DNA from 2 places in the Streptomyces bacillaris genome. Region 2 is predicted to be linked to the other one. Evidence: riboswitches for the same ligand, from Rfam matches in the RefSeq annotation. Region 2 holds a riboswitch; the other holds the start of a gene.
The links. Region 2 has a riboswitch for cyclic di-AMP ahead of DJ476_RS00915 (transglycosylase SLT domain-containing protein). Riboswitches for the same ligand answer to the same signal wherever they lie in the genome.
Positions count from the first base shown of each region.

Region 1: another riboswitch for cyclic di-AMP. It lies ahead of DJ476_RS06790 (M23 family metallopeptidase); the one in region 2 lies ahead of DJ476_RS00915 (transglycosylase SLT domain-containing protein).

Region 1 is NZ_CP029378.1:1,700,965-1,707,968, reverse strand. Features, by position in the region: gene DJ476_RS06805 (DNA gyrase/topoisomerase IV subunit A) at 1-1,106, opposite strand, end outside; gene DJ476_RS06800 (M16 family metallopeptidase) at 1,366-2,721, shown strand; gene DJ476_RS06795 (M16 family metallopeptidase) at 2,748-4,118, shown strand; cyclic di-AMP (ydaO/yuaA leader) riboswitch at 4,333-4,501, shown strand; gene DJ476_RS06790 (M23 family metallopeptidase) at 4,516-5,331, shown strand; gene DJ476_RS06785 (GntR family transcriptional regulator) at 5,531-6,241, shown strand; gene DJ476_RS06780 (HPr family phosphocarrier protein) at 6,390-6,671, opposite strand; gene DJ476_RS06775 (bifunctional acetate--CoA ligase family protein/GNAT family N-acetyltransferase) at 6,832-7,004, shown strand, end outside.
Region 2 is NZ_CP029378.1:208,974-215,977, forward strand. Features, by position in the region: gene DJ476_RS00900 (NAD(P)H-dependent amine dehydrogenase family protein) at 1-548, shown strand, start outside; gene DJ476_RS00905 (carboxymuconolactone decarboxylase family protein) at 545-1,024, shown strand; gene DJ476_RS00910 (GMC oxidoreductase) at 1,115-2,758, opposite strand; gene DJ476_RS00915 (transglycosylase SLT domain-containing protein) at 2,919-3,758, opposite strand; cyclic di-AMP (ydaO/yuaA leader) riboswitch at 3,762-3,922, opposite strand; gene DJ476_RS00920 (FAD-dependent oxidoreductase) at 4,423-5,784, shown strand; gene DJ476_RS00925 (SpoIIE family protein phosphatase) at 5,806-7,004, opposite strand, start outside.

The sequences.
Region 1 (7,004 bases), 1.5 Mb from region 2:
CGGTGGTCGAGATAGACCTCCAGCAGCTCCTTGAGGCCCAGGGTGAGCGGCTGGCCGTCGACCAGCGCCACGTTGTTGATGCCGAAGGACTCCTCCAACGGCGTCAGCTTGTAGAGCTGCTCCAGCACCGCTTCCGGCACGAAGCCGTTCTTCACCTCGATGACCAGCCGCAGGCCGTGCGCCCGGTCGGTGAGGTCCTTGACGTCCGCGATGCCCTGGAGCTTCTTCGCCGAGACCAGGTCCTTGATCTTGGCGATCACCTTCTCCGGGCCGACGGTGAAGGGCAGTTCGGTGACGACGAGGCCCTTGCGACGGGGCGTCACGTTCTCCACGGTCACGGTGGCACGGATCTTGAACGTGCCGCGGCCCGATGTGTAGGCGTCCTTGATGCCGCCCAGGCCGACGATCCGGCCACCGGTCGGCAGGTCGGGGCCGGGGACGAAACGCATCAGCGTCTCGATGTCGGCGCCCGGGTGCTTGATCAGATGGCGGGCGGCCGCGATGACCTCGCCCAGGTTGTGCGGGGGCATGTTGGTGGCCATGCCGACCGCGATGCCCGAGACGCCGTTGACCAGGAGGTTGGGGTAGGCGGCGGGGAGGACGACCGGCTCGCGCTCCTGGCCGTCGTAGTTCGACTGGAAGTCGACCGTGTCCTCGTCGATCGCCTCCGTCATCAGGGAGGTGGCGTCGGCCATCCGGCACTCGGTGTACCGCATCGCGGCCGGCGGGTCGTCGTTGCCCAGCGAGCCGAAGTTGCCGTGGCCGTCGACCAGGGGCAGCCGCATCGAGAAGGGCTGCGCCATCCGCACCAGCGCGTCGTAGATCGACGCGTCACCGTGGGGGTGCAGCTTGCCCATGACCTCGCCGACGACGCGCGCGCACTTCACATAGCCGCGGTCGGGGCGCAGCCCCATCTCGTTCATCTGGGACACGATGCGCCGGTGCACCGGCTTCATGCCGTCGCGGGCGTCGGGCAGGGCCCTGGAGTAGATCACCGAGTACGCGTACTCGAGGAAGGAGCCCTGCATTTCGTCGACGACGTCGATGTCGAGGATCTTCTCCTCGAAGTCGTCCGGCGGCGGGGTCTTCGTGCTACGGCGGGCCATCGCGGCTGCGACTCCTTCTCGGATTCACGGATTCTGATCGGACAACCTGGGGTACTGATGCGGACCATTGTGGACCTCCGCACTGACAACGCGGACCTCGACCCGTCCGAAGCCGTCCCGGGCGCACGGCCCGGGACACCATCGACGGAAACTTCCGCGGAACGGGAACTTCGCCAGGTGCCGGTGCGCTTGCTTAGAGTGGCAGGTCTGGCAGGGAGTACCGGTCAGGAAGTCCAGTATCGCGATCGAAGGGACGTACATGCCCATGGGTCACACGGCCACCGCACAGGCCGGCTCCGGCGGCTTGACAGCGACCGAGCACCGCCTGGCCAACGGCCTGCGTGTGGTGCTCTCCGAGGACCATCTGACCCCGGTCGCCGCGGTCTGCCTCTGGTACGACGTCGGTTCGCGCCACGAGGTCAAGGGACGCACCGGTCTGGCTCACCTCTTCGAGCACCTGATGTTCCAGGGCTCGGGCCAGGTCAAGGGGAACGGTCACTTCGAGCTGGTCCAGGGGGCCGGCGGCTCGCTCAACGGGACGACCAGCTTCGAGCGGACCAACTACTTCGAGACCATGCCCACCCACCAGGTGGAGCTGGCCCTCTGGCTGGAGGCCGACCGCATGGGTTCCCTCCTCGCCGCCCTGGACGAGGAGTCCATGGAGAACCAGCGCGACGTCGTCAAGAACGAACGGCGCCAGCGCTACGACAACGTGCCCTACGGCACCGCGTTCGAGAAGCTCACCGCCCTCGCCTACCCCGGGGGCCACCCGTACCACCACACTCCGATCGGCTCCATGGCCGACCTGGACGCGGCCACCCTGGAGGACGCCCGCGCGTTCTTCCGTACGTACTACGCGCCCAACAACGCGGTGCTGTCGGTCGTCGGTGACATCGACCCCGAGCAGACCCTCGCCTGGATCGAGAAGTACTTCGGCTCCATCCCGTCCCACGACGGCAAGCAGCCGCCGCGCGACGGCACCCTGCCCGAGATCATCGGCGAGCAGCTGCGCGAAGTGGTCCACGAGGAGGTCCCGGCGCGCGCCCTGATGGCCGCCTACCGCCTCCCGCACGACGGCACCCGCGCCTGTGACGCGGCCGACCTGGCGCTGACCGTGCTGGGCGGCGGCGAGTCCTCCCGGCTCCACAACCGCCTGGTCCGCCGCGACCGTACGGCGGTGGCTGCCGGGTTCGGGCTGCTGCGGCTCGCCGGGGCGCCCTCGCTGGGCTGGCTGGACGTGAAGACCTCCGGCGGCGTCGAGGTGGAGACGATCGAGGCCGCGGTCGACGAGGAGCTGGCCCGGTTCGCCGCCGAGGGGCCCACCCCGGAGGAAATGGAGCGCGCCCAGGCCCAGTTGGAGCGCGAGTGGCTGGACCGGCTGGGGACGGTCGCGGGCCGCGCCGACGAACTCTGCCGCTACGCGGTGCTGTTCGGTGACCCGCAGCTCGCCCTGACCGCCGTGGGCCGGGTCCTGGACGTCACCGCCGAGGAGGTGCGCCAGGCGGCCGAGGCGGCCCTGCGCCCCGACAACCGGGCGGTGCTCGTCTACGAGCCCGTCGAGCCTGCCGAGGACGGGGACGAGGCCACCGACGCGCCCGAGGGGACGGACAAGTGAGCGACGCCGCCGTGACTGGAGTAGCCATGGAGTACCACCCGCAGCCGACCCCGGGCACCGCCCGGCCGTGGGCCTTCCCCGCCCCCGAGCGCGGCGCCCTGCCCAACGGGCTGACCGTGCTGCGCTGCCACCGCCCCGGCCAGCAGGTCGTGGCCGTGGAGATCTTCCTGGACGCGCCGCTGGACGCCGAGCCCGAGGGCCTGGACGGCGTGGCCACGATCATGTCGCGCGCCCTCTCCGAGGGCACCGACAAGCACAGCGCCGAGGAGTTCGCCGCCGAGCTGGAGCGGTGCGGCGCCACCCTGGACGCCCACGCCGACCACCCCGGCGTCCGGGTCTCCCTGGAGGTCCCGGCCTCCCGGCTGGCCAAGGCGCTCGGCCTGGTGGCCGAGGCCCTGCGCGCCCCGGCCTTCGCCGAGAGCGAGATCGAGCGCCTCGTCGGCAACCGGCTCGACGAGATCCCGCACGAGCAGGCCAACCCGTCCCGGCGCGCCGCCAAGCAGCTCTCCAAGGAGCTGTTCCCGGCCACCGCCCGGATGTCCCGCCCCCGGCTGGGCACCGAGGAGACCGTGCGGCGGATCGACGCGGCCGCCGTCCGCGCCTTCTTCGACGCCCACGTCCGCCCGGCCACCGCGACGGCCGTCATCGTCGGTGACCTGACCGGCATCGACCTGGACGCCCTGCTCGCCGACACCCTCGGTGACTGGTCGGGCGACGCGGGCCAGGCCCGCCCGGTCGCCCCGATCACCGCCGACGACACCGGCCGGGTCGTCATCGTGGACCGCCCCGGCGCGGTCCAGACCCAGTTGCTGATCGGCCGCATCGGCCCGGACCGCCACGAGAGCGTCTGGCCCGCCCAGGTGCTCGGCACCTACTGCCTGGGCGGCACCCTCACCTCCCGGCTGGACCGGGTGCTGCGCGAGGAGAAGGGCTACACCTACGGCGTACGGGCCTTCGCCCAGGTCCTGCGCTCCGCCGGGCCGGACGCGGGCGGCGCGGCGATGCTCGCCATCAGCGGTTCGGTGGACACAGAGTCCACCGGCCCGGCGCTGGAGGACCTCTGGAAGGTCCTGCGCACGCTGGCCGCCGAAGGGCTGACGGACGCCGAGCGCGAGACGGCCGTGCAGAACCTGGTGGGCGTCGCCCCGCTCAAGTTCGAGACGGCCGCCTCGGTCGCGAGCACCCTGGCCGACCAGGTCGAGCAGCACCTGCCGGACGACTACCAGGCCCAGCTGTACGCCCGCCTCGCGGAGACGGGCACCGTGGAGGCGACCGCGGCCGTGGTCAACGCCTTCCCGGTGGACCGGCTGGTCACGGTCCTGGTCGGGGACGCGGCGCAGATCGCGGAGCCGGTGAAGGCGCTCGGCATCGGAGAGGTGACCGTCGTCAGCGGCTGACACCGCACCGGCGCGGCAAGAACAGTGAGGGCCCCGGTTCGCCGGGGCCCTCATTTTTTGCGCGTTAAGTCCCAAATATCCAGATTCCTCCCAGAGAGTGGCGATCTGCCCTGTGGGATGCGTGACAAATCCCCCTGTCCGTTTGGTGATGCGCAGCCGCCCCGCCTAGCGTCGGCCCGGCTGTCCGCCACCCGTATGCCGCACCCGCGGCGCCGGGCAGCCATCGCCGAGTCCCCGTCAGGCGCGAGCCTGGGGAGCCGGGGACCCACACGCAGTCCCCGGGGTGAATCGGATCCCCGTGCCGCGAACCGGCCCGGGAGTCCGTAGGAGACCTTCCTGCTCCGAACCCGTCAGCTAACCCGGTAGGCGAGAAGGAAGGAAAGGATCCAGCCCCTCCATGGCGTTCACCCGTGCCACCGGGAAGCACCGTGCCCCGAGCCGCCTGACGCGCCGCAGCGCCCATGTCGCCGGCGTCACGGCCCTGGCCACCACCGGCGTCCTCGGCACCCTCGCCTCCCCGGCCACCGCGGCGGACTCCGAGGCCGCCCGGACCGTCGAGACCGGACTCACCCAGGCCATCACCCTCGACGCCACGCTCGCCGAGCAGCTCGACGCCCAGGCCCGCGCCCAGCACCAGCAGGCGGCCGCCGCGGCCAGGGCGAAGGCCAAGGCCGCCGCGGAAGCCAAGGCCAAGGCCGAGAAGGCCCGGGCGAAGGCGGAGGCGGAGCGCAAGGCCGAGGCCCGCGCGAAGGAGATCCGCGAGGAGAAGGCCCGGGCCGCCCGCGCCGCCGAGCGCGCCCGCCTCAACGCCTTCCACCTCCCCGTCGCCGGCTCGTACGTCACCACCGGCTACAAGTCGGGCGGCGCCCTCTGGTCCTCCGGCAGCCACTCCGGCGTGGACTTCCGCGCCGCCTCCGGCAGCTCCGTCGTCGCGGTCGGCGCCGGTACGGTCGTCGAGGCCGGCTGGGGCGGGGCGTACGGCAACAACGTGGTGCTCCGGATGGCGGACGGCACGTACACCCAGTACGGCCACCTCTCCTCGATCACCGTCTCCGTCGGCCAGAGCGTCACCTCCGGCCAGCGGATCGGCCTCTCCGGCTCCACCGGCAACTCCACCGGCCCGCACCTCCACTTCGAGGCCCGGACCACCCCGGAGTACGGCTCGGACATGGACCCGGTCGCCTACCTGCGCTCGCACGGCGTCAACGTCTGATCCGACCACGGTCCGGTGATCCGCGACCACGGTCCGGTGATCCGGCCCCAGGTCCGATCCGGTCCCGCGCCTTCCGGAACTCGCCAGAAGATATCCCTCGATTCCGACCCGCCATCGGAAATTACGGTGGATTGCAATAGAGTCACGGAACAGGTGTCGGCCGGCCGCGTTTCGCGGGGATTATGGCGGAGGTTCGGACATGCGCATTCCCGCGCAATCGGTATGCACGGCAATCCGTGACGACATCGTCTCCGGTGTCTACGAACGCGGCAGCCGCCTCACCGAGGAACTGCTGGCGCGGCGGTACGGGGTCTCCCGCGTCCCGGTGCGCGAGGCCCTGCGCACGCTGGAGTCCGAGGGCTTCGTCGTCACCCGCAGACACGCCGGGGCCTGTGTCGCCGAGCCCACCGAGCAGGAGGCCGCCGACCTGCTGGAGATCCGGATGCTCCTGGAGCCGCTCGCCGCGGCCCGGGCCGCCCAGCGCCGTACGGAGGCACACCTCAAGGTGCTCCGCGGCCTGGTCAGGCTGGGCCAGGAGCGGGCCCGCCGGGGCGAGGGGGAGGACCTGCGGTCGCTGGGCGGCTGGTTCCACGAGACCCTCGCCCAGGCCTCCGGCAGCCCCGGCCTCATCGCCCTGCTCACCCAGCTCAGACACAAGACCGCCTGGATGTACGCGGTCGAGCAGCCGGCCCGCCCCGTCGACTCCTGGGCCGAGCACGGCGCCATCGTGGACGCGGTGGCGCGCGGCGACGCGGAGCGGGCGAGGGCGCTGACCGCCCAGCACGCGGAACGGTCCGCCGCGGCCCACCGGCTGCGCCGCCGCCCGGACCGGCCCGGCCGTCGCCCGGCACCGCCGTCCCGGGTGAGTTCTTCGCAACACGGCGTAAACATTGCGAGTGCCCGTCATTAACAAGGACGCCGTATACAAAGAGACGTAATTGCCGAGGGCCTTTTTCGTGCTGCCTCCGAATATTCAGGTCGGTGATAGGGGAAGGGCTGCGGAATAAGAAAAGAGCCGTGGTCCCCTCAGGGGATCCACGGCTCAGTTCTTCGTACCGTCAGACGGTTTCGGGCAGCTCCTCGAGACCCTCGGCGACCAGCTTCGCCAGACGGTCCAGGGCGGCCTCGGCGTCGTCCGCGTCCGAGGCGAGCACGATCTCCTCGCCGCCCTGGGCGCCCAGGCCCAGCACCGCGAGCATGGAGGCGGCGTTGACCGGGTTGCCGTCGGCCTTGGCGATCGTCACGGGGACGCCGGAGGCCGTGGCGGCACGGACGAAGATGGAAGCGGGGCGGGCGTGCAGGCCCTCGGCCCAACCGACGTTGACGCGGCGCTCAGCCATGGTTCTGCCCTTCACATATCAACGGTTGTCTAGACCAGTCTCTCATGCGGTGCGTACTGCTCTGCCCGGCCTCCCCTCCGGCCGGTCCCGTCCGGATCGTCCCCAGACTGCCCCGGTACCGAACCCTCCGCGACCGGGATGCCGGCCGTAGGCTTGGCCCATGGAGCCCACGCCGGAGCAGAGTCCGCATCACGCGTACCCCGACCACTGGGAAGCGGACGTGGTGCTCCGCGACGGGGGCACCGCGCGCATCAGGCCGATCACCACGGACGACGCCGAGCGGCTGGTCAGCTTCTACGAGCAGGTCTCCGACGAGTCGAAGTACTACCGCTT
Region 2 (7,004 bases):
GCCATCTCATCGGCATGGGACACCCGTTGGAGTACCAGCCGCTGATGCTGGCCGAGGGCGTCCCGACGATGGTGTGGGGCGGTCAGCTGCGGTTGATGGCCCGGGCGCTCGGCGTCGAACTGGACGAGATCCGCGAGACGTCGGACCGGCGGGCGCTGGAGACGACCGTGACCACCCGCACGATGGGCGCGTTCGAGAAGGGCACCCAGGGCGCGGTCCGGTTCGAGGTGCAGGGCTTCGTGGGCGGTGAACCCCGCATCGTCATCGAGCACATCACCCGTATCCACGCCTCCTGCGCCCCCGACTGGCCCTCCCCGCCCGACGGGGTGGGCGCGCACCGGGTGGTGATCGAGGGCCGTCCCCGGATCGAGGTGACGGTCGAGGCCTCCGACGAGGGCGAGAACCGGTCGGCGGGCGGGAACGCCACGGCGGTCGGGCGGCTCGTCTCGGCCATCGACTGGCTGGTGGAGGCCGAACCGGGTCTGTACGACGCACTCGACGTCCCGCTGCGGCCTGCGATCGGCAGGCTTGGAAGGAGAACGGCATGATCATCGACATCCCGGAGGGCAAGGAGCCCATCGGTTACGTGTGGGGGGAGCTGGTCCCCGGCATCGGGACGGCCGCCGCCGCGTTCTCGATGTCCGTGTACGAGCACACCACGCTGGGGCTGCGGGAGTTCGAGGCGGCCCGGCTGCGGATCGCGCAGATCAACGGGTGTCTGTTCTGCCTGGACTGGCGGACCGAGCGGGACGGCACGAAGGTCGAGGAGGCGTTCGCGCGGGCGGTGACCGAGTGGCGTACGACGGACGCCTTCGACACGCGGACCCGGCTGGCGGCGGAGTACGCGGAGCGGTACGCGCTGGACCACCACGGTCTCGACGACGCCTTCTGGCAGCGGATGACCGCGCACTACAGCCAGCCGGAGATCGTGGAGCTGTCCATGAGCATCGGCTCGTGGCTGGCGTTCGGGCGGCTCAACCATGTGCTGGGGATCGACGCGGTGTGTGTGCTGCCGGGCCATTAGGAGCGGCCCCTGGGGCGGAGTCCGGGGCCGCCGGGTTGGCACTCCCGGCCCCGGGCTCTCCGTACACGCCGACCGTGGCGTCTTCGGCGCCTACAGATCGGCGGCGATGATCCGCTCGATGTTGCGCTCGGCGAGCGCGGTGATCGTGACGAACGGGTTGACGGTGGTGTTGCCGGGGATCAGCGCCCCGTCGATGACGTACAGGCCCGGGTAGCCGTGCAGCCGCCCGTAGTTGTCGGTGGCCCTGTCCAGGACCGCGCCGCCCAGCGGGTGGTAGGTGAGGTGGTCGCCCCAGATCTTGTGGACGCCGAAGAGGTCCGTGCGGTAGATCGTCCCCTCCTTCTTGTTGATCCGGTCGAAGATGGTCTTCGCCGCGTCGATGGACGGCTGCTTCCACGCCGTCTGCCAGTCCAGCTCGGCCCGTCCCGCCGCCGCGTTCCAGGTGAACCGGGCGCGGTGCGGGTTCTTGGTGATCGAGAGGTAGAACGAGGCCCAGGTCTCGATCCCGGTGGGCAGCGGGGCGACCTCGGCGAAGGCCCCGCCCGCGTCCCAGTTGTCGATGCCTGCGGTGGGGATGGAGGACTGCACCTTCCCCGTCGGGTCCCAGAGGTGGTTGGCCCGGCCGCACATGACGTTGCCGTTGTCGCCCCAGCCCTTGCCGATCTCGTCGTTGAGGAGCGGCAGCGCGCCGGTGGCCTTCAGCCCGACGAGCAGCTTGCTGGTGCCGACGCTGCCCGCCGCGAAGAAGACCTTGTCGGCGGTGACGGTCTTGGTGGCGGTGGTCCGGCCGGTGGTGTCCAGCTGGTCGATGAGGACCGTGTAGCCGCCGCCGGAGGCCGGGGAGACGCGGGTGACCTTGTGCAGCGGGGTGATGGTGACCCGGCCGGTGGCCCTGATCCGCTCCATGTAGGTCTTCTGGAGCGACTTCTTGCCGTAGTTGTTGCCGTAGAGGATCTCGGCGTCCAGCGCTGATTTCGGTACGGTCCCGGCGGCCTCCTGCTTCATGTAGTCCCAGTCGTAGACGGCGGGGACGAAGAGGAAGGGGAAGCCGGCGCGCTGGGCGTGCTTCCGGCCGATCCGCGCGTACTGGTAGCAGTCGACCGTGTCGAACCAGGCGGGGTCGATGGTGGAGACCCCGAGATCGGCGTTGGCGCGCGGGTAGTAGGTGCGGTACATCTCCTCGGCGTCCACCGTCGGGAGGACGGCGGCGAAGTTCTCCCGCTTCGGGGTGACGGCCATGCCGCCGTTGACCAGCGAGCCGCCGCCGACGCCGCGCCCCTGGTAGACGGTGATCCCGGCGAACTCCTCGGCGTCCAGGATCCCGGTGTAGCGGTTGACGTGTCGGTCGAGCGGGAAGCCGAGGAAGTTGCTCAGCGGCTGCTTGGTCCGGGTGCGCAGCCAGAAGGAGCGGTCGTCGGGCCGGGTGGTGTTGGCGAAGATCTTGCCGTCCGCGCCGGGGGTGTCCCAGGCCATGCCCATCTCGACCATGTGCACGTCCGTACCGGCCTGGGCGAGCCGGAGCGCGGCCACCGAGCCGCCGTAGCCGGTGCCGACGACCAGCACCGGCACATGGGCTCCGGAGCCGATGGGGGCCGCTGCCGTACGGGGCGTGGCCCAGACCGGGGCGGTGGGTCCGGCGAGCGCCGCGACACCCAGAAGAGAACCTGTTCCCGTGATGAATCTTCGACGGGAGACGCCTTTCGAGGCGTCTCCGTGCAGGACAATGTCGTTCATGTGACATACCTCACTCTCGACAGAGTGCAACAGGTTCTACTGCCGATCGCGTGGTAAGTCACGAGAAACTTGGGGGTAACTTCCCGGTACGCCGGAGGGGCCCCGGACCGTGTGGTCCGGGGCCCCTCGGGGTGCTGTACGCCGTGTACGCCCTGGTGGATCAGTAGGCGCCGAAGACGTTGTCGATCGAGCCGTACCGGTCCGCGGCGTAGTTGCACGCGGCGACGATGTTGGCGACCGGGTCGTAGCTGTCGGTCGAGGTGCCGGGCACGTGGTAGGCCCGGAAGGTCGGGTCGATGACCTGGAGCAGACCCTTGGACGGGGTGCCCTTGGCCGCGTTGGAGTCCCAGTTGTTGATGGCGTTCGGGTTGCCGGAGGACTCGCGGATGATGTTGCGGTGGATGCCCTCGTAGGTGCCGGGGATGCCGTGCTGGGCCATGACCGCCAGCGACTCCTTGATCCAGCCATCGAGGTCGTTGGTGTACGCGGTCGGGGCGGCGGCGGCCGGGGCGGCCTGGGCCGCGGGAGCGGCGGCGCGCGCGGAGCGGTCGGCGCGCTCGGCCGAGGCGGCACGGTCGGCGGTCGGGGCCGATTTACCGGCCTTGCCGGCCTTGGCGTCTGACGGGGCGGCAGCCTTGCCGCCGACGGTCAGGGTGATACCCGGGTGAATAAGGTTCGGGTTCTCCCCGACGACCTTCCGGTTGCCTTCGTAGAGCTTCTTCCAGCCGCCGCTGACGGAATAGTCGCGGGCGATCTTGGAAAGCGATTCGCCGGACACCACGGAATGCTTGGTGGGTGCGGCCTTCGTCACGGAATTCGCCTGGGCGGTCACGGAGACGGGGGCCACGGCCTTTTCCGCGACGGCGGGCGCGGAGGCGGCGGAGGCGGTGGTGGCGCCGAGGACGGGGAGGGCCAGGACGGCTCCACCCGTGGTCACGGCGGCGATGCCACGGCCGAGCGAGACGGACTTGGGACGGCGGTGCTTACCCAGTGCGGGCATGGGGAACTTCCTCTCCGGCGCCTGCGAGGTGAGCTGTCGGGTTCAGACGGGAGATGTCTGGCCGCATGGGACATGCGGCTTCACCCCTAGCCGCTCCGGACTTCGGATCGGCGACTTACCTGGGTCCCCCGCTCCTGCCGTACGTGAGTGGGTTGCGGATTCCCGGACGGCGGCAGGATTCGGCGTTCCATCCGGATTGACCGTGACCGTAGGCGAAAAACATCGGGCGGAACAAGCCCCGAATTCCGGATCTTCTTTTTCCGCAAGATCGAATGACCGGAATTCCGGGCCGGGCCGGCTCCGTCGCGGTGTCAACTTTCTTCGCACAGAAGGGAACCGAACCCTCCGCTTCTGCGTCCGCACCCCCGGGACGTGACGCTCACCACTCCGCACGGAGGCGGCCGAAATGGGTGGGGGCAAAATTGCCCAAGAGCCCCAATAGCCCTTTTATGGAATAGGGTAATTAAAGGTTCAAATCGCCCATACTGACCCGCAGAAACGGACTTATCGGGCGGTTCCGCAGGGTGGGTCGAGAGCCTCCCCCGGCCTTGGCTTACCGTGTGGGGTGGACACTAGTAAGCCCACCCTTACTTGCCGCGTACTCTGTAACCTGCCCGACCTGCCTGACCTGCCCGCGTTCGCCCGCCTTAAGGATCAACACGCCATGACACGCCCCGTCCGCGTCGCCATTGTCGGAGCCGGCCCCGCCGGTATCTACGCTGCGGACGCGCTGCTCAAATCCGAGGTCTGCCAGGACCCGGGTGTCTCGATCGACCTGTTCGAGCGGATGCCCGCGCCCTTCGGCCTGATCCGCTACGGCGTGGCCCCCGACCACCCCCGGATCAAGGGCATCGTCAAGGCGCTGCACCAGGTGCTGGACAAGCCGCAGATCCGTCTCTTCGGCAATGTCAGCTACCCGAACGACATCGACCTGGACGACCTGCGCTCCTTCTACGACGCGGTGATCTTCTCCACCGGCGCCGAGGCCGACCGGGCGCTGGACATCCCCGGCATCGAGCTGGACGGCTCCTACGGCGCGGCCGAGTTCGTCTCCTGGTACGACGGCCACCCCGAGGTCCCGCGCACCTGGCCGCTGACCGCCGAGAAGGTCGCGGTCCTCGGCGTCGGCAACGTGGCGCTGGACGTGGCCCGCGTGCTGGCCAAGACGGCGGACGAGCTGCTGCCGACCGAGATCCCGGACAACGTCTACCAGGGCCTCAAGGCGAACAAGGCGCTGGAGGTGCATGTGTTCGGGCGGCGTGGCCCGGCGCAGGCCAAGTTCAGCCCGATGGAGCTGCGAGAGCTGGACCACTCCCCCAACATCGAGGTCATCGTCAACCCCGAGGACATCGACTACGACGAGGGCTCCATCGCCACCCGGCGGGAGAACAAGCAGGCCAACATGGTCGCGCAGACCCTGGAGAACTGGGCGATCCGCGATGTCGGCGACCGCCCGCACAAGCTCTTCCTGCACTTCTTCGAGTCCCCGGTCGAGATCCTCGGCGAGGACGGCAAGGTCACCGCGCTGCGTACCGAGCGCACCGAGCTGGACGGCACCGGCAACGTCCGGGGCACCGGCACGTTCACCGACTGGGAGATGCAGAGCGTCTACCGGGCCGTCGGCTACTACTCGGAGGAGCTGCCCAAGCTCCCCTTCGACGTGGCCTCCGGCACGGTCCCGCACGAGGCCGGACGCGTCATCTCCGGTGACGAGCACATGGCCTCGGTCTACGTCACCGGCTGGATCAAGCGCGGCCCGATCGGCCTCATCGGCCACACCAAGGGCGACGCCAACGAGACGGTCGCCTGCCTCCTGGAGGACCGTGCCGCCGGCCGGCTGCCCGAGCCGACGACGCCCGCCCCGGAGGCTGTGGAGGCCTTCCTGGAGAGCCGGAACGTCCGCTACACGACGTGGGAGGGCTGGCACAAGCTGGACGCCCACGAGCAGGCGCTCGGCGCGGCCCAGGGCCGTGAGCGGATCAAGGTCGTGGAGCGCGAGGGCATGCTGGACGCCTCCGGCGCCTGATCCTTACGGGGCCGGTGCCCGTCAGGCCGGGTCCGGGGTGCTTCTCGCGCCACCGGGGCCCGGCCCGCGGAAGGTCCGCCACAGGTCGGGCGGGGCGGTGTCGCGGGACGGTGGCGGCGGCTTCTCCGGTGGGTGCGTCCAGCGGGCCGCCAGCAGGATCGCGATGTCGTCGGGGCGGTCCGTGGCCTGCCGGGCCTCCCCGATCACCCGGTTCGCCGTCTCGGCCAGCGGGGCGGAGCCGACGCCCGCGATCGTGGCGCGCAGCCGTTCGATGCCCTCGTCGATGTCGGTCCCGGGGCGTTCGATGAGCCCGTCGGTGAAGAGGGCCAGCATGGCGCCGGGCGCGAGGGTCAGCTCGGTGACCGGGTAGGTCGCGTGCCCGTCGATGCCGAGCACAATGCCGCCGGGCAGGTCGAGCACCTCGGTCCGGCCGTCGGGGTGGCGCAGCACCGGCTGCGGGTGGCCCGCCCGTACGGCACGGGCCCGTCCGGTGAGCGGGTCGAGCACGATGTAGCAGCAGCTGGCGAACTGTCCCGGGTCGAGGTCGATGAGCAGCCGGTTGGTGCCGCTCACCACCTCCTGAGGATCGTGGTTGCTCAGGGCGAACGCCCGTACCGCACTGCGGAGTTGGCCCATGGTGGCGGCCGCCGACACGCCGTGCCCCTGGACGTCCCCGATGACCAGGGCGAGTTCGTGGCCGGTCTCGATGACGTCGTACCAGTCGCCGCCCACCTCCATGTCCTGGGTGCCGGAGAGATAGCGCCCGAGGGTGTCGACCCCCTCCGCCTCCGGCAGCCGGTGCGGCAGCAGGGCGTCCTGGAGCCCCCGGGCGAGCGCCGATTCGCTGTCGTACCGCTGCGCGCGTTGCAGGGCCTGGGCGATGAGCCCGGCGAGGGCGGTCAGGACGGTGCGCTCCTCCGGGCTGAACCCGCGCGGCCGGTCGAAGCCGAGGATGCACGAGCCGACGGGCCGCCCCGAGGCGATCAGCGGCAGGAACGCCCGCGCCCCGACGTCGGTCTCCATCGGGATGCCCGGGTAGGCGTCGGCCAGCCGCTGCATGGACTCGAAGAAGATCGGGCGCCCGGTGGTGAGGGTCTCCACACCCGGGATGGAGACGTCGAGCCCGACCCCGTCGAAGCGGTCGAGGAAGCCTTTGGGGAACCCCGTCTCCCAGGCGAGGTGGAGGTGACGCTCGCTCAGCAGGTAGATGGCGAGCTGCC